Regions from separate parts of the Streptomyces globisporus C-1027 genome, predicted to be linked through region 2. Evidence: riboswitches for the same ligand, from Rfam matches in the RefSeq annotation. Region 2 holds a riboswitch; the other holds the start of a gene.

Region 1 (11,098 bases), 2.5 Mb from region 2:
CACGCCGCCGGCCAGCTTCGCGAGGCGCTCCTGGAGCTTCTCGCGGTCGTAGTCCGAGTCGGAGTTCTCGATCTCGGCACGGATCTGGTTGACGCGGCCCTGAACCTGGTCGCTGTCACCGGCGCCGTCGACGATCGTCGTCTCGTCCTTGGTGATGACGACCTTGCGGGCGCGGCCGAGCAGGTCCAGGCCGGCGTTCTCCAGCTTGAGACCGACCTCCTCGGAGATCACGGTGCCACCGGTGAGGATGGCGATGTCCGCGAGCATGGCCTTGCGGCGGTCGCCGAAGCCCGGGGCCTTGACGGCGACGGACTTGAACGTGCCCTTGATCTTGTTGACGACCAGGGTGGAGAGCGCCTCGCCCTCGACGTCCTCGGCGATGATCAGCAGGGGCTTGCCCGACTGCATGACCTTCTCCAGCAGCGGGATCAGGTCCTTGACGCTGCCGATCTTCGAGTTGACGATCAGGATGTACGGGTCGTCGAGCGACGCCTCCATACGCTCCATGTCGGTGGCGAAGTACGCCGAGATGTAGCCCTTGTCGAAGCGCATACCCTCGGTGAGCTCCAGCTCCAGACCGAAGGTCTGGGACTCCTCGACGGTGATGACGCCTTCCTTGCCGACCTTGTCCATCGCCTCGGCGATCTTGGCGCCGATCTCGGTGTCGGCGGCGGAGATGGAGGCGGTCGAAGCGATCTGCTCCTTGGTCTCCACGTCCTTGGCCTGCTCCAGCAGAGCGGCGGAGACGGCCTCGACGGCCTTCTCGATACCGCGCTTGAGCGCCATCGGGTTGGCACCGGCGGCAACGTTGCGCAGACCCTCGCGGACGAGAGCCTGGGCGAGAACGGTGGCGGTGGTCGTACCGTCGCCGGCGACGTCGTCCGTCTTCTTGGCGACCTCCTTGACCAGCTCCGCACCGATCTTCTCGTACGGGTCCTCGAGCTCGATCTCCTTGGCGATGGAAACACCATCGTTGGTGATCGTGGGCGCGCCCCACTTCTTCTCGAGGACGACGTTACGGCCCTTGGGGCCGAGGGTGACCTTGACGGCGTCGGCGAGCTGGTTCATCCCGCGCTCGAGACCGCGCCGTGCCTCCTCGTCGAACGCGATGATCTTGGCCATGTGAAGTGGTCCTCCCGGACAGGGGTGGATTTCTCCGGACCGGGAGGCGCCCGCGACGGACGGCCTGCGCGTGTGCTGGTTCCTTGCCCCAGCACACCTGCGGGCCTCACCGGCCCGGTCCAAGTTCTGTCACTCTCACCTGGAGAGTGCTAACGCCAATGATTAGCACTCGACCCCCGAGAGTGCAAGCGCCTTCGGCGAGTGCCCGCCATGCGGCCGAGGCGCGCGAAGCCCCCGCCGGCACCGGGCCGTGACCGCCGCCCGCCCCCTGCACGCGCGTAGGGCCCGATCCCCTGATCCGGGGTCGGGCCCTACGTGCGTGAGTGGTGTCGTCGGACGACCGCTCCGAGCTCAGCCGACGGCGAGCTTGACCATGTCGGCCTGGGGCCCCTTCTGGCCCTGCGAGATCTCGAATTCAACTCGCTGACCCTCTTCGAGGGTGCGGTACCCGTCCATCTGGATCGCGCTGTAGTGGACGAAAACATCCGCACCACCGTCGACCGCGATGAAGCCGTACCCCTTCTCCGCGTTGAACCACTTGACGGTGCCCTGAGCCATGCCCAACTCCCCTATTACTGGCCCTTGCGCAGGACCGCACTTCGCGGCCCCGGGTCGTGACTCACCCTCCGACAGGAGAGGGTGCGCGGCGCCGCAGCGCGTCGACCGCGGCCGAATGTATCCGCCCAACTGCCCTCTGCAACAGGTCAATCGGACGAGAATTCTGGGCGCAGAGGAACAGGCGAAAATGCGGGTTTGCTGAGATTTACGGGCAAGTCGGGCCAGGCAAAGGGCACTTATGCCGCAAGAGGTTCACGCACTTTGGCTGCTTCTTATCGGGGCCGGGCGCATTCTCATATGCGGGCGGCACGAGCAGCGGATGGGGCTTCCCCAACTGTACCGCGCTCAACCATGCAGAATTGCCCCCTCCGCTTCTCTCGCGGAGGGGGCAACCGTGGTCACACAGAGGTGCGGTGGGGCCGCCGGCGAGCGGCCCTGGGCGGTTCAGCAGCCGCCGGCCACCGCGGGGATGATCGAGACGCCGGCGCCGTCCGGGGTGGCCGCGTCCAGGCCGCCCTCGAAGCGCACGTCGTCGTCGTTGACGTACACGTTCACGAAGCGGCGCAGCTTGCCCTGGTCGTCCAGGACGCGGGCGGCGATGCCCGGGTGGTCCTTCTCCAGGGACTCGATGACCTCGGAGAGCTTCGTGCCCTCCGCCGGTACCTCGGCCTGGCCGCCCGTGTACGTACGGAGGATGGTGGGGATGCGGACCTTGACGCTCATGGTGGTGCCCTTCTTCCTTCGGTACGGGGTGGTCGTCAGGCGGTGCCGAGGCCCGCGGCGCGGAACGCGTCCAGGCTCGGCTTGATGGTGGCCGTGGCCTGCGAGGTGGCGGAGACCGCGTCGAGCGTCTTGAGGCCGTCGCCGGTGTTGACGACGACGGTGGTGAGCGTCGGGTCGATGACACCGGCCTCGATGAGCTTCTTCGTCACGCCGAGCGTCACCCCGCCCGCCGTCTCGCCGAAGATCCCCTCGGTGCGGGCCAGCAGCTTGATCGCGTCGACGACCTGCTCGTCGGTGACGTCCTCCACCGCGCCGCCGGTGCGCCGGGCGATGTCGAGGACGTAGGGGCCGTCGGCCGGGTTGCCGATGGCCAGCGACTTGGCGATGGTGTTCGGCTTCTGCGGCCGGACGACGTCCTGACCGGCCTTGAAGGCGGCGGAGACCGGGGAGCAGCCCTCGGCCTGGGCGCCGAAGATCTTGTACGGCTTGTCCTCGACCAGGCCGAGCTTGATCAGCTCCTGGAGCCCCTTGTCGATCTTCGTGAGCTGGGAGCCGGACGCGATCGGGATGACGATCTGGTCGGGCAGCCGCCAGCCGAGCTGCTCGCAGATCTCGTACGCCAGCGTCTTGGAGCCCTCGCCGTAGTACGGCCGGAGGTTGACGTTGACGAAGCCCCAGCCCTCGCCGAGCGGGTCGCCGATGAGCTCGGAGCAGAAGCGGTTGACGTCGTCGTAATTGCCCTCGATGCCGACCAGTTCACCGCCGTACACCGCGGCCATGACGACCTTGCCCTGCTCCAGGTCGTGCGGGATGAACACGCAGGAGCGCAGTCCGGCGCGGGCGGCGGCGGCGCCGACGGCTCCGGCCAGGTTGCCCGTGGAGGAGCAGGAGAGGGTGGTGAAACCGAAGGCGCGGGCGGCCTCGACGGCGATTGCGACGACGCGGTCCTTGAAGGAGTGCGTCGGGTTGCCGGAGTCATCCTTCACGTACAGGCCGCCGGTGACGCCCAGCTCACGGGCGAGGTTGTCGGCCTTGACCAGCTTGGTGAAGCCGGGGTTCAGGTTGGGCTTGTCCGCGACGTCGGCGGGGACGGGCAGCAGCGGGGCGTAGCGCCAGATGTTGTCCGGACCGGCCTCGATGCGCTTGCGCAGCTCCTCGGGCGAGCCGGTGGGCAGGTCGTAGGCCACTTCGAGCGGCCCGAAACAGGACGCACAGGCGAAAAGGGGGCCGAGCTCGAAACGCTCGCCGCACTCGCGGCAGGAAAGCGCCGCGGCGGGACCCAGGTCCGGGGAAGCGGTGGTGGCATTACCTGCGACGGTCTGAACAGCCATGATGGCGGAGGCCCTTTCTCCTCATCTTCCTCGCGACGCATTTCGCCGCAAGACGGAATTGGCACCTTCCCCACCGTGACCTCGCGGTCGGCAGGAGGGTTGCCGGGACTTCAACGGGCCGTTCCCTCAGTCCCTCTGGATGAGCTCTATGGCGCTGGATCTTCGATCCAGGCGTTTATGTGCGGTCCGACCCCGACATGCGACGGTCATCCGCGTTGTTCAAGACTGTAACCGAAGCACCGGACCGTTGAGATAGTCGTCCGAACCGCGAGATGGATCACACACAGGGAGTGCCGACCGTGCTCGAAGAGGTGGAACGCTGGCTGACCAGGCGTTCCTGGTCGTCCGGCGACCGCCCGCTGCACCAGCTCACCGACGCCCGGGCCGCCGACCCGCGCCGTACGTCCGTGAGCGTGGTGCTGCCCGCGCTGAACGAGGAGGCCACGGTCGGCGCGATCGTGGCGGTGATCCGCCGCGAGCTGATGGAGAAGGTCCGGCTCGTCGACGAACTCGTGGTGATCGACTCCGGCTCCACCGACGCCACCGCGGCCGTGGCCCGGGCGGCGGGCGCGCGCGTGGTCCACCGGGACGCGATCCTGCCCAGGATCCCGGCCCTGCCCGGCAAGGGCGAGGTGCTGTGGCGCTCACTCCTGGTGACCAGCGGCGAGATCGTGTGCTTCGTGGACGCCGACCTGAAGGACTTCTCGGCGGACTTCGTCTCGGGGACGGTCGGTCCGCTGCTCACCGATCCCGCCGTCCAGTTCGTCAAGGCGATGTACGACCGCCCGCTCGGCGACAGCGCAGGTCAGGGGGGCCGGGTCACTGAACTGGTGGCACGCCCGCTGCTCAATCTGCACTGGCCGCAGCTGGCCGGTTTCGTACAGCCGCTGGGCGGTGAGTACGCGGTGCGCCGGTCCCTGCTGGAGCGGCTGCCGTTCCCGGTCGGTTACGGAGTGGAGCTGGGGCTGCTCGTGGACGCCCTGCACACCGTGGGCCTGGACGCGCTGGGCCAGGTCGACGTCGGCGTCCGCCGACACCGCCACCAGGACGGCCAGGCGCTGGGCCGGATGGCGGCGGCGATCTACCGCACGGCACAGCTGCGGCTCTCCCGGGGCCATCTGGTGCGGCCGGCGCTGACCCAGTTCGAGCGTGGCGAGGACGGCTTCGTGCCGCGCACCCATGCGGTGGACACGGAGGAGCGGCCGCCGATGCGGGAGATCGCGGAGTACGCGGAGCGCCACGCGGCGTGAGGGGTCTCCGGACGCGCGTTTGGAGGCTTCCTCCACGGGCTAGGTTCCGCTACATGGTCACCGAGCATGCCGAAGCCACCGGCCCGTCCACCGCCCAGGTCCTCGTCGCGTCCAACCGCGGCCCGGTCACGTACACGCTCGGCGAGGACGGGACGCTCGACGCCAAGCGCGGCGGCGGCGGTCTCGTCTCCGGGCTGAGCGCCGTCGACGACAAGCTGTGGGTCTGCGCGGCCCTCGGCGACGGCGACCGGGAGGCGGTGCGGCGCGGAGTCGGTGAGCCGGGCGTCCGGATGCTCGACATCGACGCCGAGGTGCACGCCGACGCGTACAACGGCATCGCGAACTCCGTGCTGTGGTTCGTCCACCACCTGCTCTACCAGACCCCCGTCGAGCCGGTCTTCGACACGGAGTTCCGGCGGCAGTGGGCCGCGTACGAGACGTACAACCGGGCCTTCGCCGAGGCGCTGGCCCAGGAGGCGGGGCCGGAGGCGGCGGTCCTCGTCCAGGACTACCACCTGGCCCTGGTCCCCGGCATGCTCCGCGAACTGCGCCCGGACCTGAGGATCGGCCACTTCTCGCACACCCCGTGGGCGCCCGTGGACTACTTCCGGCTGCTGCCCGACGACATCGCCGAGCAGTTGCTGCGCGGCATCCTCGGCGCGGACCGGGCCGCGTTCCTGACCCGGCGCTGGGCGGACGCGTTCATCGGCTGCTGTACGGAGATCCTCGGCGGCACGGGCCGGACCAGGATCGGGGTGCACGGCCTGGGGGCCGACGCGGACTTCCTGCGCCGCCGATCGCACGAGGCGGACGTGGACGAGCGGATGGCGACGCTGCGCGAGCAGGTGGGCGAGAACCGGAAGACGATCGTGCGGGTGGACCGCACCGAGTTGTCCAAGAACATCGTGCGCGGACTGCACGCGTACCGGACACTGCTGGAGACCCGCCCCGAGTGGCGCGAGCGCGTCGTCCACATCGCCTTCGCCTACCCCTCCCGCCAGGACCTCGCCGTCTACCGGGACTACACGGCGGCGGTCCAGTCGCTGGCCACGGAGATCAACGGGGAGTACGGAACGGAGAGTTGGACCCCGGTCGTCCTCCACGTCAAGGACGACTTCGCCCGCTCGCTGGCCGCCTACCGGCTGGCGGACGTGGCCCTGGTCAACCCGATCCGCGACGGCATGAACCTGGTCGCCAAGGAGGTGCCCGTCGTCTCGGACCACGGCTGCGCGCTGGTGCTGTCACGGGAGGCGGGGGCGTACGAGGAGCTGGGCGAGGACGCGATCGTGGTGAACCCGTACGACGTGACGGGCACGGCGGAGGCCCTGCACGAGGCACTGACGATGAGTGGGGACGAGCGCTCGGGGCGCACGAAGCGACTGGCGGAGGCGGCGACCGCCCTGCCGCCGCAGCAGTGGTTCCTGGACCAGCTGGAGGCGCTGCGGCAGGGGTGAGCAGCCGTTGGAGGCGGTCCGCCGGGGCCGCCGCTCCGGTGGTGACCTAGAGGCGGACCGCCAGGGCCGCCAGGAAGTCCACCACCGCGGCCGGGCCCGGCACCGACAGGTCGGCGCGCTCGGCCAGTTCGGGCACCTCGGCGCTGCCGCTGCACACCAGCAGACCGGGGATGCCGTCCGGGCCCTCGCTGCGCAGCTTCTCCACCGCGGCGAACGCGGCGAGGTCCCCGAGGTCGTCGCCCGCGTAGATCACGGACTCCGCGTCCAGCTCCGCGACGAACCCGGCGAGCGCGACGCCCTTGTCCATGCCGGGCGGGCGCAACTCCAGCACCAGGCGCCCCGGTTCGACGATCAGCCCGTGCTTCGCCGCCAGCTCGCCGAGGGGTCCGCGCAGCGACTCGAAGGCCGCCTGCGGGTCCTGGGCACGCCGGGTGTGGACGGCGACGGCCTGCCCCTTCTCCTCGATCCAGGTGCCGTTCCGGGCCCCGAACTCGTGCAGCACGCCGGGGAGTTCGGCGCGTACCGCCGTGACGCCCGGATGCGGGGCGGGGGCGTGGACGGTGCTGGTCACGGCGTCCCAGCGCTCGGCCCCGTAATGTCCGAGCACGACGAGGTGCTCCAGACCGGGGACGCCCGCGAAGCCGCCGTAGCGCACGGCGACGCCCGCCGGGCGACCGGTGATCACGGCGATCGCGGCGACCTTCGGCGCGAGCGCGGCGAGCGCCTCGACGGTGCCGGGGTGCGCGCGGGCCTGTTCGGGGTCCGGGACGATGTCGGCGAGCGTGCCGTCGAAGTCGAGGGCGACGACCGCGCGGTCGGGCCGGGCGAGCACGGCGTCGAGCCCCTCGCGGCCGGCCGGAGTGGTCGGGTTCGGAAGACGTTCCGGGTGACTGCCCATGGGGCGAGCCTAAGCCCTGGGCGGGGCGAGCACGAGCGTGCTCGCCCCGGCGCCGGACCTCCCCCGGGGCGGCTACTCACGGGATCCGGCGAGTTCGACCGGCCGGGTCCGCAGGGCGGACAGGGCCGGCAGGACGGCGGAGCCCGCTGCCAGGAGGGCGGCCGCCGCGACGACGAGGCCGAGCATCGCCCACGGCACCACGACGGCGGACGTGACGCCCAGCAGCGCCAGCGCGCCCCGCACCACCAGCAGGTTCACCGCGGCGACCACACCTCCGAGCACCGCGCCCACCCCGACGGCCGCCACCGCCTCGGCGACGACGAGCCGCAGGACCTGCGGGACGGTGGCCCCGGAGAGACGGAGCACGGCGAGATCGCGGCCCCGGCCGGAGGTGGCCATGACCAGGGTGTTGGCCAGGGCGGTCGCGGTTGAGAGCAGGGCGATGCCGAGGATCATGCGCAGCCCGGTGCGGGTGTGGTCGTCGGGGCCGGGGGCGGTCGGGGCGAGCCACGCCGCGCGGGTCGCCACCCGCGTACCGGTGTCGGCAGCGGCGGTGTCCAGCGCGGCGGCGACGGCGTGCCGGTCGCCGCCCGGGGCGACCTCGACGTCGATCCGGTCGACGTCCGCGCCCCCGGCGTTGCGCGGGGTGACGTAGACGCCGTTGTCGCCGGTGCCGGTGGCCAGGACGGCGGCGATCCGCAACGACCGCTCGCTGCCGTCGCCGAGCCAGACGGTGACCCGGTCGCCGACCCGGGTGGTCAGCCACTCCTCGTTGACGACGATCGCGTCGTCGTCGAGATCGGCGAGCCGCCCGGCAGTCACGGGCAGCTTCGCCACCGCTGCCAGCCGGGCGGGGTCGACCGCGCGGGCCTCGGAGGAGACGAGGGCCGTCTCCTCTTCGAGGACCGTGACGGCCGTGGACCGCGAGGCGCTGACCACGGCCCCGTCGATGTCCCGCACCCGCTCCAGGAAGGCGGGGGCGAGCGGCCTGCCCTCCTGTCCCGACGTCACCACGAAGTCGGCGGTCGTGGCGGTGCGCGCCTCGGTGGCCCTGGCCTCCTCCAGCGTGCCGACCGTGCCCGTCAGGGACGCGGCGAGGGCGACGGTGATGAGGACGGGCGCGGCGACGGCGGCGGTCCTGCGCACCCCGGCGGCGGTGTTCTCCCGGACGAGTACGCCGGTGGCGCCGGGCAGCCGCGCGGGCAGCCAGGTCAGCAGCCGGCCGACCGGGCGCACCAGGACCGGCGCGAGGAGGGCGCAGCCGACGATGAGGATCATGGGCCGGGTGACGTAGGACTTGCGGCCCAGCAGATCACCGGGGTCGGTCGCCAACGCCAGGGCGGGCAGGCCCAGTCCGAGGAGCAGGACGAGGACGGCGGCCGCCCAGCGGCTCACCGGCATCACGCGGCTGTCGACGGCCGCCTCGCGCAGCGCCTCGGTCGGGGCGGTCCGCCCGGCCCGGTGGCAGGAGACGAAGGCCGCCGCCGTGGCGACAAACACCCCGGTCCAGAAGGCGGTGTGCAGCGGCCAGGACGGATCCCCGAGGGCGAACCAGGACGGGGCGAGGCCCGCCTCCGTCATCCGGCGGACCAGCAGGGGCGCTCCCCCGGCGCCGAGCAGGGTGCCCGCCGCCGAGGCCGCCACCCCGACGAGGACCGATTCGGCGAGCACCGTACGGCGGATCTGACCGGGCGTCGCACCGGCGGTGCGCAACAGCCCGAACTCCCGCCGCCGCCCGGCCACGGCGTACGAGAACGTCGAGGCCACGACGGCCGCGGAGACGAACAGGGTGATGCCCGCGGCGGTGCCGAGCAGCGCGTTGACGGAGACCAGGGCCCGGGCGTCGCGGTCGGGGTCGGGATCGGCGCGGCGGCGGTCGTGGCCGGTGAGGACGTCCATGCCGCTGTCCGGTCCGAGCGCGTCGCGTACGGCGGTGGCGTCGGCGTGCACGACCAGGGCGTCGATGTCCGGGGAGATCCGGGCGGCCTCGTCATCGGTGAGGAAGACGGCGTCCTCGAAGCCCCGGCCGGCCACGGTGCCGACGACGGTCCGGGCCTCGCTCCCGGCCGGGGTACGGACCCGGACGCGGTCCCCGGTACGGAGCCGGGGGCCGCCGGACCCGGTGGTGACGACGACGTCGCCGGGGGCGGCGGGGGCGCGGCCGGTGGCCAGGCGGTACGGGGCGGCAGCGGCGACGGACCACGGGTGCCCGACCCGGGCGTCGGCGTCCTGACCTGGGTGCGGATCCATGATGTCCGCCGGGAACGAGCGGTCCTCCACCGTCCGTCCGAGGTGGGCCAGTTGAGCGGCGAGGCCGGGCGGTACCGGGCCGGGCCGGTCGAGGGGCGCGGTCCGGGTCCCGGTCGGGGTGCCGACCCGCAGGACCCCGTCGGCCCGGACGACGACGGGAGCGGCGGCGAACCGTTCCGGCCCCCGCTCCGGCGCGTCGAACGTCGCGGCGAGGGCGAGCCCGGTGGCGGCGATGAGCCCCACGCCCAGGACCAGGGCCAGGAACGACCCGACGAAGGTGACCCAGCGCAGCCGGATCCCGCGCAGCGCGAGCATCAGCACGGGACCACCGCCTGGAGCTCCGGAGCGGAGAGCGTCGCCATCCGCGCGGCGACCCGCTCCGCCGAGGGCGCGTCCAGCTCGTCCCTGACCCGGCCGTCGGCGAGAAAGAGGACACGGTCGGCGAAGGAGGCGGCGACCGGGTCGTGGGTCACCATGATCACGGTCCGCCCGTCGTCGGTCATCGCCCGCAGGAGGCCGAGCACCGCACGCCCGGCGATGGAGTCCAGGGCGCCGGTCGGCTCGTCACCGAAGAGCACGTCGGGCCGGGTGACCAGGGCGCGGGCGACGGCCACCCGCTGCTGCTGGCCGCCGGAGAGCTCGCCGGGCCGGTGGCGGGCCCGGTCGCGCAGCCCGACCCGGTCCAGCGCGTCGAGCACCTCCGCCCTGCGCGGCCGGCGCCCGGCGAGCCTCAGCGGCAGGGCCACGTTCTGCGCGGCGGTCAGGGAGGGCAGCAGGTTGAACGCCTGGAAGACGAAGCCGATCCGCTCCCGGCGCAGCCGGGTCAGCCGGGCCTCGCTCAGCCCGGTCAGATCGGTGTCGCCGAGCAGCACCCGGCCGGCGGTCGGCCGGTCCAGGCCCGCGGCACAGTGCAGGAACGTCGACTTGCCGGAGCCGGAGGGGCCCATGACGGCGGTGAACGTACCGCGGCGGATGGTCAGGCTGACATCGTCGAGCGCCTTCACGACGCTGCCGTCCCGGCCGCCGCCATCGTAGGAACGGGTCACGGACCGGAGCCGGACGGCCGCGTCGGGGCCGGTAGTCGCTGCTGGATTCATGCCCTCAACTCAACCGGCGGCGCCGGCGCGGCACATCGCAGCGGGACGGAGTCCTCATGGTGGAGCCAGCTCCACCATGAGGGGGCAGGAAGCAGGGTGGCCGACCGGGAAACCCGTCTCGTAACGTGCCGGGCATGCTCACCCCCAGCCCGCCCCCGTCATCAGCAACGGGATCCACGCCCACCCCCCTCCGGGCCGCGCTCTACCTGCTGACCAGCGTGCCCCTCGGGGCCGTGACGCTGGTCGCGCTGCTCCTGCTGGCCGGTGCGGGCAGCGCGCTGGCCGTGCTCGTCATCGGGGTGCCGCTGCTGCTGACGCTCGTCCTGTCCGGCATCCCGCTGGCCGCGCTGGAGCGGCGCAGGCTCCGGCTGATCGACCCGGTGCCGCTCGCCGATCCGCACCGCGAACCGCCCGC
Region 2 (11,098 bases):
TCGGCCATGTGAGCGCGCTCAACTTCTCCCTGGGTCTCACCCTGGGCGCGGCGCTCTTCTTCATCGGAGCGGGAGCCGTCCACTGGGCGCGCACCCTGATGTCCGACGTCGAGGTCGCCGCCGAGCGTCACCCGATCGAGGCGACGCCCGAGGTCAAGGCCCAGGTCATGGCCGACTTCGCGGCCGGCGCCGAGGAGTCCGCGATCGGCCGTCGCAAGCTGATCCGCAACACCATGTTCGGTGCGCTGGCCCTGGTGCCGCTCTCCGGCGTGGTCCTGCTGCGCGACCTCGGTCCGCTGCCGGAGAAGAAGCTCCGTAACACTCTCTGGGCGGAGGGCAAGCAGCTCATCAACATGAACACGATGAAGCCGCTGCGCCCCGAGCACATCACCGTCGGGTCGCTGGCCTTCGCCATGCCTGAGGGGCTCGACCCGGAGTCGCACGACTTCCAGACGCAGATGGGCAAGGCCGCCCTGATGATCGTCCGCATCGAGCCGGATGACATCAAGGACAAGCGCCAGCGTGACTGGGCCCACGAGGGCATCGTCGCGTTCTCCAAGATCTGCACCCACGTCGGCTGCCCGATCAGCCTGTACGAGCAGCAGACGCATCACGTGCTCTGCCCGTGCCACCAGTCCACCTTCGACCTCTCCGACGGCGCTCGCGTCATCTTCGGTCCGGCCGGCCACCCGCTTCCGCAGCTGCGGATCGGTGTCAACAGCGAGGGCAACCTCGAGGCGCTCGGCGACTTCGACGAGCCCGTCGGTGCTGCCTTCTGGGAGCGCGGATGAGTACTGCGACAAAGAACCCCTCCGCCGCCGAACCGGCGAGCGGGCGCAAGGCTCCGGCCGGCGAGCGGGTTGCCGACTGGGCGGACGGCCGGCTGGGCATCTACGGCCTCGCCAAGGCCAACATGCGCAAGATCTTCCCGGACCACTGGTCCTTCATGCTCGGTGAGGTCTGCCTCTACAGCTTCATCATCATCATCCTCACGGGTGTGTATCTGACGCTGTTCTTCCAGCCGAGCATGGGCGAGATCGTCTACCACGGTCCGTACGAGCCCATGCAGGGCATCCGGATGTCCGAGGCCTACGCCTCGACCCTGAAGATCAGCTTCGAGGTCCGCGGCGGTCTGCTCGTCCGGCAGATCCACCACTGGGCCGCGCTGATCTTCCTGGCCGGCATGTTCGTGCACATGATGCGCGTCTTCTTCACGGGCGCCTTCCGCAAGCCGCGCGAGATCAACTGGCTCTTCGGCTTCCTGCTGTTCGTGCTCGGCATGTTCACCGGGTTCACCGGCTACTCCCTCCCGGACGACCTGCTCTCCGGTACGGGTGTCCGCTTCACCCAGGGCGCGATCCTGTCCGTGCCGATCGTCGGCACGTACATCTCGATGTTCCTGTTCGGCGGCGAGTTCCCCGGCCACGACTTCGTGGCCCGGTTCTACTCGATCCACATCCTGCTGCTGCCGGGCATCATGCTCGGCCTGCTGGTGGCCCACCTGATCCTGGTCTTCTACCACAAGCACACGCAGTTCGCGGGCCCCGGCCGGACCAACAAGAACGTCGTCGGCATGCCGCTGCTGCCCGTGTACATGGCGAAGGCCGGAGGGTTCTTCTTCCTCGTCTTCGGCGTGATCGCGGCCATCTCGGCCATCGCCACGATCAACCCGATCTGGGCCCTGGGCCCGTACCGGGTCGATCAGGTGTCCACCGGCGCCCAGCCCGACTGGTACATGGGCTTCGCCGAGGGTCTGGTCCGGGTGATGCCGGGCTGGGAGATCAACCTGTGGGGCCACACGCTCGTCCTGGGCGTGTTCATCCCGCTGATCGCCTTCGGTCTGGTGCTCGGTGCCATCGCGCTCTACCCGTTCATCGAGTCCTGGATCACCGGCGACAAGCGCGAGCACCACATCCTGGACCGCCCGCGCAACGCCCCGACCCGGACCGCGTTCGGCGTCGCCTGGATCACGGTGTACTTCATCGGCCTCGTCGGCGGTGGAAACGACCTGTGGGCCACGCACTTCCACCTGTCGATCAACTCGATCACCTGGTTCGTCCGGATCTTCTTCTTCGCCGGACCGGTCATCGCGTTCATCGTCACCAAGCGGATCTGCCTCGGCCTCCAGCGCCGCGACAAGGAGAAGGTGCTGCACGGTCGCGAGAGCGGCATCATCAAGCGCCTGCCGCACGGTGAGTTCGTGGAGATCCACGAGCCGCTCAGCCAGGGGCAGCTGCACACCCTCACGGCGCACGAGCAGTACAAGCCGCTCGAACTCGGCCCCGCGGTCGACGAGAACGGCGTCAAGCGCAAGATCTCCCCGGTCCAGAGGCTGCGCGCCAAGCTCAGCAAGGGGTACTTCGCCGACGGGAACCAGATCCCCAAGGCGAGCGCCGAGGAGTACAAGGAGATCAGCGAGGGCCACGGCCACCACTGATCCCCTGACCTGATCGCCACCGTGAGAGCCCCGTCCATTCGATGGACGGGGCTCTTCGCGGTCCCCGGGGCTGGATAGGGTGGAGCCGACTCTTCTGACCGGCTGTGGACCCTGGAGCGGACCATGAACGTTGTGACCCCGAACGGCGGCGACAGCGTGGCGGACCGTTCCTGGCCCGGCCTCCTGAACCCCCTGCTGCGCGGCGAGAACCTCAGCTCCGAGGAGACCGCCTGGGCCATGGACCGCATCATGAGCGGCGAGGCCACCGACGCGCAGATCGCCGGGTTCGCCGTGGCGCTGCGGGCCAAGGGCGAGACCGTCGACGAGGTCACCGGCCTGGTCCGCGCGATGTACGCCCACGCCAACACCATCGAGGTGCCCGGCCGCACCGTCGACATCGTCGGCACCGGCGGCGACCTCGCCAAGACCGTCAACATCTCCACCATGTCCGCGATCGTCATCGCCGGCACCGGCGCCAAGGTCGTCAAGCACGGCAACCGGGCCGCGTCCTCGGCGAGCGGCTCCTCCGACGTACTGGAGAAGCTCGGCGTCAACCTGGAGCTGACCCCGCGGCGGGTCGTCGAGGTCGCCGAGCAGGCGGGCATCACCTTCTGTTTCGCCGTGAAGTTCCACCCCGCCCTGCGGTACGCCGCCAAGGCCCGCAAGGAGCTCGGCGCGCAGACCACGTTCAACATCCTGGGCCCCCTCACCAACCCGGCCCAGGTGCGCTCCCAGGCCGTCGGGGTCGCCGACGCCCGGATGGCGCCCATCGTCGCGGGCGTGCTGGCCGACCGTGGCAACTCCGCCCTCGTCTTCCGCGGTGACGACGGGCTCGACGAGCTGACCACCACCGCCACCTCCCGGGTCTGGGTGGTGCGCGACGGCGCGGTCCGCGAGGAGGCGTTCGACCCGCGCGACGTGGGGCTGCCCATCGTCCCGGTCGAGGCGCTGCGCGGCGCCGACGCCTCGTACAACGCCGATGTGGCCCGCCGCCTGCTGGACGGCGAGAGGGGCGCGGTACGGGAAGCGGTGCTGCTCAACTCGGCGGCCGCCCTGGTCGCCCTGGACCCCGGCCCCGGCACGCTGACCGAACAGCTCGCGGCGAAGATCGCGGTGGCGGCCGAGTCCATCGACTCCGGGGCGGCCAAGCGGGCCCTGGAGCGCTGGGTGGCGGCCAGCAACGCCTGAGAGACACCTCCGGCGCACACGGTGTGACACAGGGCGCAGTCCGGATGCCGGACTGCGCCCTTGCGCGTGTGCATACGTATGGCAAGATGCTGCGCAGGTCATGAGTGACAGCGACTACGGCCCCGGCCCGCTGTCCGGCAACCCTCCGTCCGTGGCGGGGTGCCCCGGGTGAAGACCAGGCCGTAGGCAGCGAGGTCTGCGGCAAGCGCGGGCCCCTCGGCATCCAGCGGATGCCAGCCCCCGGGGTCCTGGTCCCTAGGGAGCCTTCTGTGAGCAAGCGAATGCGTTAGGGCTCGTCCCAGGGCTTTTCACGCCCTGAGCTGACCGCCCTTCTTCAGCGCACCCTTTTCCTTCCCTCTCCGCGCCGCCGTGTACCCGCAGGCGCGCAGATTTCGCCTGCCTGTTACGGGAGTTCGCCATGTCTGTCTCCACCGCTGCCCTCGACCCGTCGGTTTGTGCCCCGCTGCCCGTTCTGGGCCAGGACGTCACCGTTCCGCTCGTCACCGGCGGTGAAGTCACCTACGCCGCCCTCGACTACGCCGCCAGCGCCCCGGCCCTCCAGCGGGTCTGGGACGACGTCGCCGCGTACGCCCCGTACTACGGCAGCGTCCACCGCGGCGCCGGCTACCTCTCGCAGCTCTCCACCGACCTCTTCGAGAACAGCCGCCGCACGGTCGCCGAGTTCCTCGGCTGCCGCCCGGAGGACCAGGTGGTCTTCACCCGCTCCACGACCGACTCCCTCAACCTGCTGGCCGCCGCGATCCCCGCGAACTGCCAGGTCTTCGTGTACGAGACCGAGCACCACGCCTCGCTGCTGCCCTGGCGCGACGCCCAGGTCACCTACCTCAACGCACCACGCACCCCGGGCCAGGCCGTCGAGACCCTGGAGCGCGCGCTCGCCGACCGCGACCCCTACGGCCCGGCCCTCGTCTGTGTCACCGGCGCCTCCAACGTGACCGGTGAGCTGTGGCCGGTGCGGGAACTGGCCGCCGCCGCCCACGCGCACGGCGCGCGCATCGTCCTGGACGCCGCCCAGCTCGCCCCGCACCACCCCGTCGACATCGCCGAACTGGGCGTCGACTGGGTCGCGTTCTCCGGCCACAAGCTGCACGCGCCCTTCGGCTCCGGGGTCCTCGCCGGCCGCGCCGACTGGCTCCAGGCCGCCGAGCCGTACCTCGCCGGCGGCGGCGCCTCCCGCAAGGTCGCCCGGCGCGCCGACGGCGGTGTGGACGTCGACTGGCACACCACGGCCGCCCGCCACGAGGCCGGTTCGCCCAACGTCATCGGCGTCTACTCCATCGCCTCCGCCTGCAAGGCCCTCACCGAGGCGGGCTTCGACAACCTGGTCGCCCGGGAGCAGGAGCTGGTGTCCCGGGTCCGCGAAGGGCTCGCCGAGGTGCCCGAGGTGCAGGTGCTCTCGCTGTTCGGCGACGACGCCCCCCGGGTCGGCGTCATCTCCTTCGTGGTGCGCGGCTGGAACAGCTCCCACTTCGCCGCCGCCCTCTCCGCGGAGTACGGCATCGGCGTCCGCGACGGTCTCTTCTGCGCCCACCCGCTCGTGCGCACCCTCCTCGGCAGCGACCCGCAGGACCCGGGGGAGTGCGGCGCCCCCGAGGCCGAGCCGGGCGAGCGCTCGCTGAACGCGATCCGGGTGAGCTTCGGGGCCGGTACCCCCGACGAGCACATCGACCGCTTCCTGCGCGCGGTGACCGAACTGGTCCGCGAGGGCGCCCAGTGGAAGTACCGCACCGAGGACGGCCGCTGCGTCCCCGACCGGGGCGAGGCCCCGCAGGTCTGAGGCCCGGAAACCACTTCGGCCGGGGACGGGCGCGCTGCCCGTCCCCGGCCGAAGTGTGCCGGAGCTACGCGTCGAGGCCGATGGCGAACGCCGCTTCCAGGTCGTGCTGGGAGTACGTACGGAACGCCACATGGGTGTCCGTGCCCTCGACGCCCGGGATCTTGCTGATCCTGCCGGGGATGACATCGGCGAGGTCGTCGTGCCGGGCGACCCGGACCATGGCGATCAGGTCGTAGGTGCCGGTGACGGAGAAGACCTCGCTGACGCTGTCCAGCGCGGCGATGGCCTCGGCGATCTCCGGAATCCGGTCCACACTGGTCTTGATGAGCACGATCGCGGTGATCACGGCTGGCTGTCTCCCTCGGTGGCCGTGGCTGGAACCTTCACTCTAGCTCTCCGCCCATAGCCCACCCAGGCGTAGAGGAACCCCGCAGCGAACCCGGCCACATGCGCCAGATACGCCACCCCCGGCCCGGCGTCCGCGCCCTGCGCCGCCGCCCACTGGAGCCCGAACCAGAAGATCAGCACGATCCAGGCGGGAAACCGCAGCGGCAGGAAGAAGAGGAACGGGAACAGGCTCGTCACCCGGGCCTTGGGGAAGAGGTAGAGGAACGCGCCGAGCACCGCGGAGATCGCGCCCGACGCCCCGACCAGCGTCTGTTCGGAGTCCGCGTGCGCCGCCGCGTAGCAGACCAGCGCCACATAGCCGCAGCCCACGTAGAACAGCGCGAACTGCGTCCGCCCCATGCGCTCCTCGGCCATCGCGCCGAACACGTAGAGGAAGAGCAGGTTCCCCAGCAGGTGCAGCCAGCTGCCGTGTACGAACAGCGCCGTGAACGGAGTGATCAGGGCGTGCGCCGAGCCCTCCCACAGCTCGGCGGGGATCACCCCCCAGCGCTCGAAGTACGCGACCTGCGCGGCGAGCAGCGCCTCCTCGCTCCGGTGGGCGGCGCCACCGAACCCGGAGAGCGGACTGATCAGGAAGACCACTCCGCAGACACCGATCAGCCCGTACGTGACCGGGGCGCCGCTCGACACCGCCGCGTCCCGGATCCTGCCGACCGTGGTCCGCCATTCGGCCTGCCGCCACTCGAACATGTACAGAGCATGACGTACCGGTCGAGAACGGGACGGAGCGCCTCGCCGTGCCGATGCCTATACGCGAGGCCGTAGGGTTACGCCAGGACTTCCGCAGTTCGACGGCGCACCGCGAGATCCTTGACGTAGACAGGTGGAGTCGCGGCGGCGCGCCCGGCGCGGGCTCCTGGAAACGACGAAAGAGGACGCTAACGATGACGACGGTTCCCCTGCCGACGGACTCGACCCGCTGGCGCTGCACCCTGTGCGGCAACCTCACGCGCTTCGACGTCACCCGCTCCTCCAAGGTCGTGGAGTACGTGCACCTCGACCTGGCCGGTGAGTCGAGTGTCGAGGAGCGGGAGGTCGTCAGTGAGACCATCGAGTCGGTCCGCTGTCGTTGGTGCAACGCGGTGGACCAGATCGAACTGGTGGACAGGCCGGGTGCCGCTTCCTGAGGGAGCGCACCCTTCGACATATCTATGGGGTGACGGACGGTGGATCAGCCGACCAGCGGCGCCGGACCGGCCGATGAGGCCGACGGCGGTGCAGAGGCGCTCGGCCGTCCGCTGCCCGAGGGTGTGCGACGGCGGGTGATCGCGCTGGTCTCGGACGCCTTCGGCGCCCTGACCGTCGCCGAACTGCCCGCCCAGCTGCGGCAGTACGCCCGGTTCACCCCGACCCGGCGGGCGAAGTTCGCGGGGAACGCGATGGCCGCCGCGCTGGAGAGCGACGCCGTCTTCCGGCAGCGGATCGGTGAGCGGCTCGGCCAGTCCCAGCCCGAGCTGACCGGTGCGCTGGAGGCGGGCGCGCCGCCCGCCGCCGCCGATCCCCTCGATGTGGCCGCGGCCGCCTATGTGCTGCGCCCGGTCGGCTGGGTCAAGCTGGTCGAATCGGCCGGCGAGGAGGTCCAGCGCGCCGACGCGGAACGGGCGGACGAGGAGACCCGGCGGGAACTGGACCAGCTGCGCGAGGAGCTGGAGCGGGCCCGCGCCCACACCCGTACCGAGACCGAGCGGCTGCGCACCGAGCTGGAGGCGGCCCGCAAGGAGGCCGAGTCGCTGCACCGCAAGCTGCGCAGCGCGCTCAGCGAGGTGAAGCGCGGCGAGGCCGCCCTGCGCCGCAGTGCCGCCGAGACCGACACCGTACGGGCCGAGTCGGCCGCCCAGATCTCCGCCGTGGAGAGCGAGTCACGCCGGCTCAAGGGGCGGCTGGGGGAGGCCGAGGCGGCCCTGGAGGCGAGCCGGCGCGCCGCCCGCGAGGGCCGCTCGGTGGAGGACATGCGGCTGCGGCTGCTCCTGGACACCGTGCTGGACGCGGCCTCGGGGCTGCGCCGGGAGCTGGCGCTCCCTCCGGCGACCACGCATCCCGCCGACACCGTGGACGCGCTGGAGCCGGGCCGGATGTCGCCCAAGGACATCGCCGCGCGCGCTCTTTCGGAGACCGATCCGGCGCTGCTGGACCAGCTCCTGGCCCTGCCGCAGGCGCACCTCATCGTGGACGGCTACAACGTCACCAAGACCGGCTATCCCCAGATGCCGCTGGAGAAGCAGCGGTTGCGGCTGCTGGGCGGGCTCTCGGTGCTCGCGGCGCAGACCGGTGCCGAGATGACCTGTGTCTTCGACGGGGCCGAACTGGCCGCCCCGGTGCTGCTCGCCCCGCCGCGCGGCGTCCGGGTGCTGTTCAGCAAGCCCGGTGTCACGGCGGACGAGGTGATCCGTCAACTCGCCCGCGCGGAACCGCCCGGGCGGCCCGTGGTGGTCGTCTCCACCGACCGTGAGGTGGCGGACGGTGTGGCGAAGGCCGGGGCGCGGCCGGTCGCGTCCGTCTTGCTCCTCAAGCGCCTTTCACGCGTCTAAAGGGGTTTGGGTGGCATGTGTGACATGCCGGATTTCTGGGAACGTACCGTCAAGTCGCCGCTACACGCGGTGGGGTGAGAGTAAAGAGTTGCCTGGTGTGACGAGAAAAATCCTGTGAGGATTTGAACTGATCACAAGATGGTCACTAGGGTCAGGCCTCGAACCTTCGCACGGTTGATCACCCATTGGGGGTGGCGGCGAAGGAACCGCCGAGTCCGTCATGTGCACGGAGCCGGGGATTCTTTCCCCCACTTGCCCGGTAGGCGGCTGAGGAAGAAGGAGCTCGTCCTTCGTGGCGTCCCACCGTCGTCCCAAGCAGCCGAGCCGCACCCGCGTGACCGTGCTCACCGCGACCGCCGCCGCGGCCGTGGCCCTGACCTCCCAGGCCGCCCACGCCGACCCCAAGCCGAGCAAGAGCGAAGTCAAGGCGAAGGTCGACAAGCTCTACCACGAGGCCGAGGCCGCCACCGAGAAGTACAACGGGGCCAAGGAGCAGCAGGACAACCTGAAGAAGGAAGTCGACGCGCTCCAGGACAAGGTCGCCCGCGGCCAGGCCGAGCTCAACACGCTCCGCACCGAGCTGGGTTCGATCGCCACCGCGCAGTACCGCTCCGGCGGCATCGACCCGTCGGTCGCCCTCTTCCTCGCCTCGGACCCGGACAGCTTCCTCGACCAGGCCTCCGCGCTCGACCAGCTGACGGTCAAGCAGACGGAAGCGCTGCAGAAGATCCAGTCCAAGCAGCGCACCCTCGCCCAGCAGCGCAAGGAGGCCCAGGACAAGCTCGGCGACCTCGCCGACGTCCGCAAGGCGCTCGGTGAGAACAAGAAGAAGTACCAGGGCAAGCTGGCCGACGCCCAGCAGCTCCTCAACACGCTGACGCAGGCCGAGCGGGCCAAGATGCAGCAGGACGAGCAGCGCGCCAGCCGTGCCGCCAGCGACCGGGTCGAACTCGGCAACGAGGCCCCCGCGTCCGGCCGTGGTGCCGCCGCCCTCAGCGCCGCCGCCACGCAGATCGGCAAGCCGTACGTCTCCGGCGGCTCCGGTCCCAACTCCTACGACTGCTCCGGGCTGACGCAGTGGGCCTTCGCCCAGGCCGGCGTCTCCATCACCCGGACCACGTACACCCAGCAGCACGACGGCCAGCGGATCGGCCGCAGCCAGCTCAAGCCGGGCGACCTGGTCTTCTTCAACGGCCTGTCGCACGTCGGCTTCTACGCCGGCAACAACCAGATCCTGCACGCCCCGAAGCCGGGCACCGTCGTCCGCTACGAGTCGATGGACTACATGGGCACCTTCCAGTTCGGCGTCCGCGTCTGACCGGACCGCGCCGAGCGGCACGCCACGGCACGCCCGAACGAGGGAATCGCCGCGCACCACGCTGACGCCCCCGCCCCGCCGGAGACCAAGGTCACCGGCGGGGCGGGGGCTTTTCGGCCCCTCTCGCGCCCACGGCACGGTCTTTGGCCGGTGCGTAGTCGTCCGATTACTGTCTGGCTGCTGTGCAGCTCCCGGACTCCGTCCGCCCGCCCCGGGCGGCAGGGGCTGCGCACCACCGCGTGAGCGGAAGGGAGTGCGGCTACCAGTGGTGTCCCATCGCCGTTGCACACAGTCCGGCTTCACCAGAGGCGTCCGGGTCACGGTCGTCTCGGCGGCCGCCGCCACCGCGGCCGCCACCCTGACCGGGGCCCCGGCGAGCGCCGACCCGAAGGAGACCCGGGAGAGCGCCAAGGCCGCCGTCGACCGCCTCTACGAGGAGGCCGAGCAGGCCACCGAGCGGTTCAACGCGGCCGGGGAGCGCGTGAAGCGGCTGCGCGGCGAGGCGGACCGCGCCCAGGACGCCACGGCCCGGGGCCAGGAACGCGTCAACGAGATGCGCAACGCGCTCGGCGCGATGGCGGGCGCCCAGTACCGCACCGGCTCCATCGACCCGTCGGTCGCCCTGCTGCTCTCCGCCGACCCGGACACCTACCTGGAGCAGGCCGCCGCCCTCGACCGGGCCGGCGCCCGCCAGGCGATGACCCTGGACAAACTGCGGCACGCCCAGCGGGGGCTCGCCCAGACCCGCGCCGAGACCACCCGCGCCCTGACCGACCTGGAGCGCAACCGGGCCGCCGTCGCCCGCCACAAACGCGCCGTCGAGTCCAAGCTCCGCGAGGCCCGCCGGCTGCTGGACTCGCTGCCGCCCGAGGAACGCGCCTCCTTCGACCGGGCCTCCCGCTCCGGCCGCGACGGCGTGCCCGACCTCTCCGGCGTCGCCCCCGGCTCGGCCCGCGCGATGTCCGCCGTGGCCGCCGTCCACCAGGCGCTCGGGAGACCCTACGTCTGGGGCGCCAACGGGCCCTCCGGATTCGACTGTTCCGGCCTGATGCAGTGGGCCTACGCCCAGGCCGGGGTGAGCCTGCCCCGCACCTCCCAGGCCCAGCGCTACGCGGGCCGCATGGTGCCCCTCTCCCAGGCACAGCCCGGTGACCTGGTCGCCTACCGGGCGGACGCCAGCCACATCGGCATGTACGTCGGCAACGGCCAGGTCATCCACGCCCCCTACCCGGGCGCCCCGGTCCGCTACGATCCGGTCGGCATGATGCCCGTCTCCTCGGTCACGCGGATCTGACCGTACGATCGGCAGGGTGGCCGGACGAGGACGAGACGCGCGTGGGGGAGGCCCCCGGGGACGGCGGCGTGCGGCGGGCCTGCTGCTCGCCGCGCTCCTGACCGCCTCCGCCTGCACGGCATCCGGC

Evidence for each region. Region 2 has a riboswitch for S-adenosylmethionine ahead of WQO_RS08500 (aminotransferase class V-fold PLP-dependent enzyme). Riboswitches for the same ligand answer to the same signal wherever they lie in the genome.
Region 1: it holds a riboswitch for S-adenosylmethionine, as region 2 does, so the genes downstream of both, thrC (threonine synthase) here and WQO_RS08500 (aminotransferase class V-fold PLP-dependent enzyme) in region 2, are expected to answer to the same signal.

What each region holds. Positions count from the first base shown of each region.
Region 1 is NZ_CP013738.1:4,460,917-4,472,014, reverse strand. It holds gene groL (chaperonin GroEL) at 1-1,122, opposite strand, end outside; gene WQO_RS19555 (cold-shock protein) at 1,474-1,680, opposite strand; gene WQO_RS19550 (MoaD/ThiS family protein) at 2,125-2,403, opposite strand; gene thrC (threonine synthase) at 2,439-3,734, opposite strand; SAM riboswitch class I at 3,753-3,880, opposite strand; gene WQO_RS19540 (glucosyl-3-phosphoglycerate synthase) at 4,034-4,984, shown strand; gene WQO_RS19535 (alpha,alpha-trehalose-phosphate synthase (UDP-forming)) at 5,038-6,438, shown strand; gene otsB (trehalose-phosphatase) at 6,485-7,336, opposite strand; gene WQO_RS19525 (FtsX-like permease family protein) at 7,409-9,907, opposite strand; gene WQO_RS19520 (ABC transporter ATP-binding protein) at 9,901-10,683, opposite strand; gene WQO_RS19515 (sensor histidine kinase) at 10,818-11,098, shown strand, end outside.
Region 2 is NZ_CP013738.1:1,927,162-1,938,259, reverse strand. It holds gene qcrA (cytochrome bc1 complex Rieske iron-sulfur subunit) at 1-791, shown strand, start outside; gene qcrB (cytochrome bc1 complex cytochrome b subunit) at 788-2,437, shown strand; gene trpD (anthranilate phosphoribosyltransferase) at 2,561-3,625, shown strand; SAM riboswitch class IV at 3,722-3,839, shown strand; gene WQO_RS08500 (aminotransferase class V-fold PLP-dependent enzyme) at 4,044-5,423, shown strand; gene WQO_RS08495 (Lrp/AsnC family transcriptional regulator) at 5,488-5,769, opposite strand; gene WQO_RS08490 (rhomboid family intramembrane serine protease) at 5,766-6,521, opposite strand; gene WQO_RS08485 (hypothetical protein) at 6,716-6,958, shown strand; gene WQO_RS08480 (NYN domain-containing protein) at 6,998-8,359, shown strand; gene WQO_RS08475 (C40 family peptidase) at 8,652-9,677, shown strand; gene WQO_RS08470 (C40 family peptidase) at 9,943-10,971, shown strand; gene WQO_RS08465 (hypothetical protein) at 10,988-11,098, shown strand, end outside.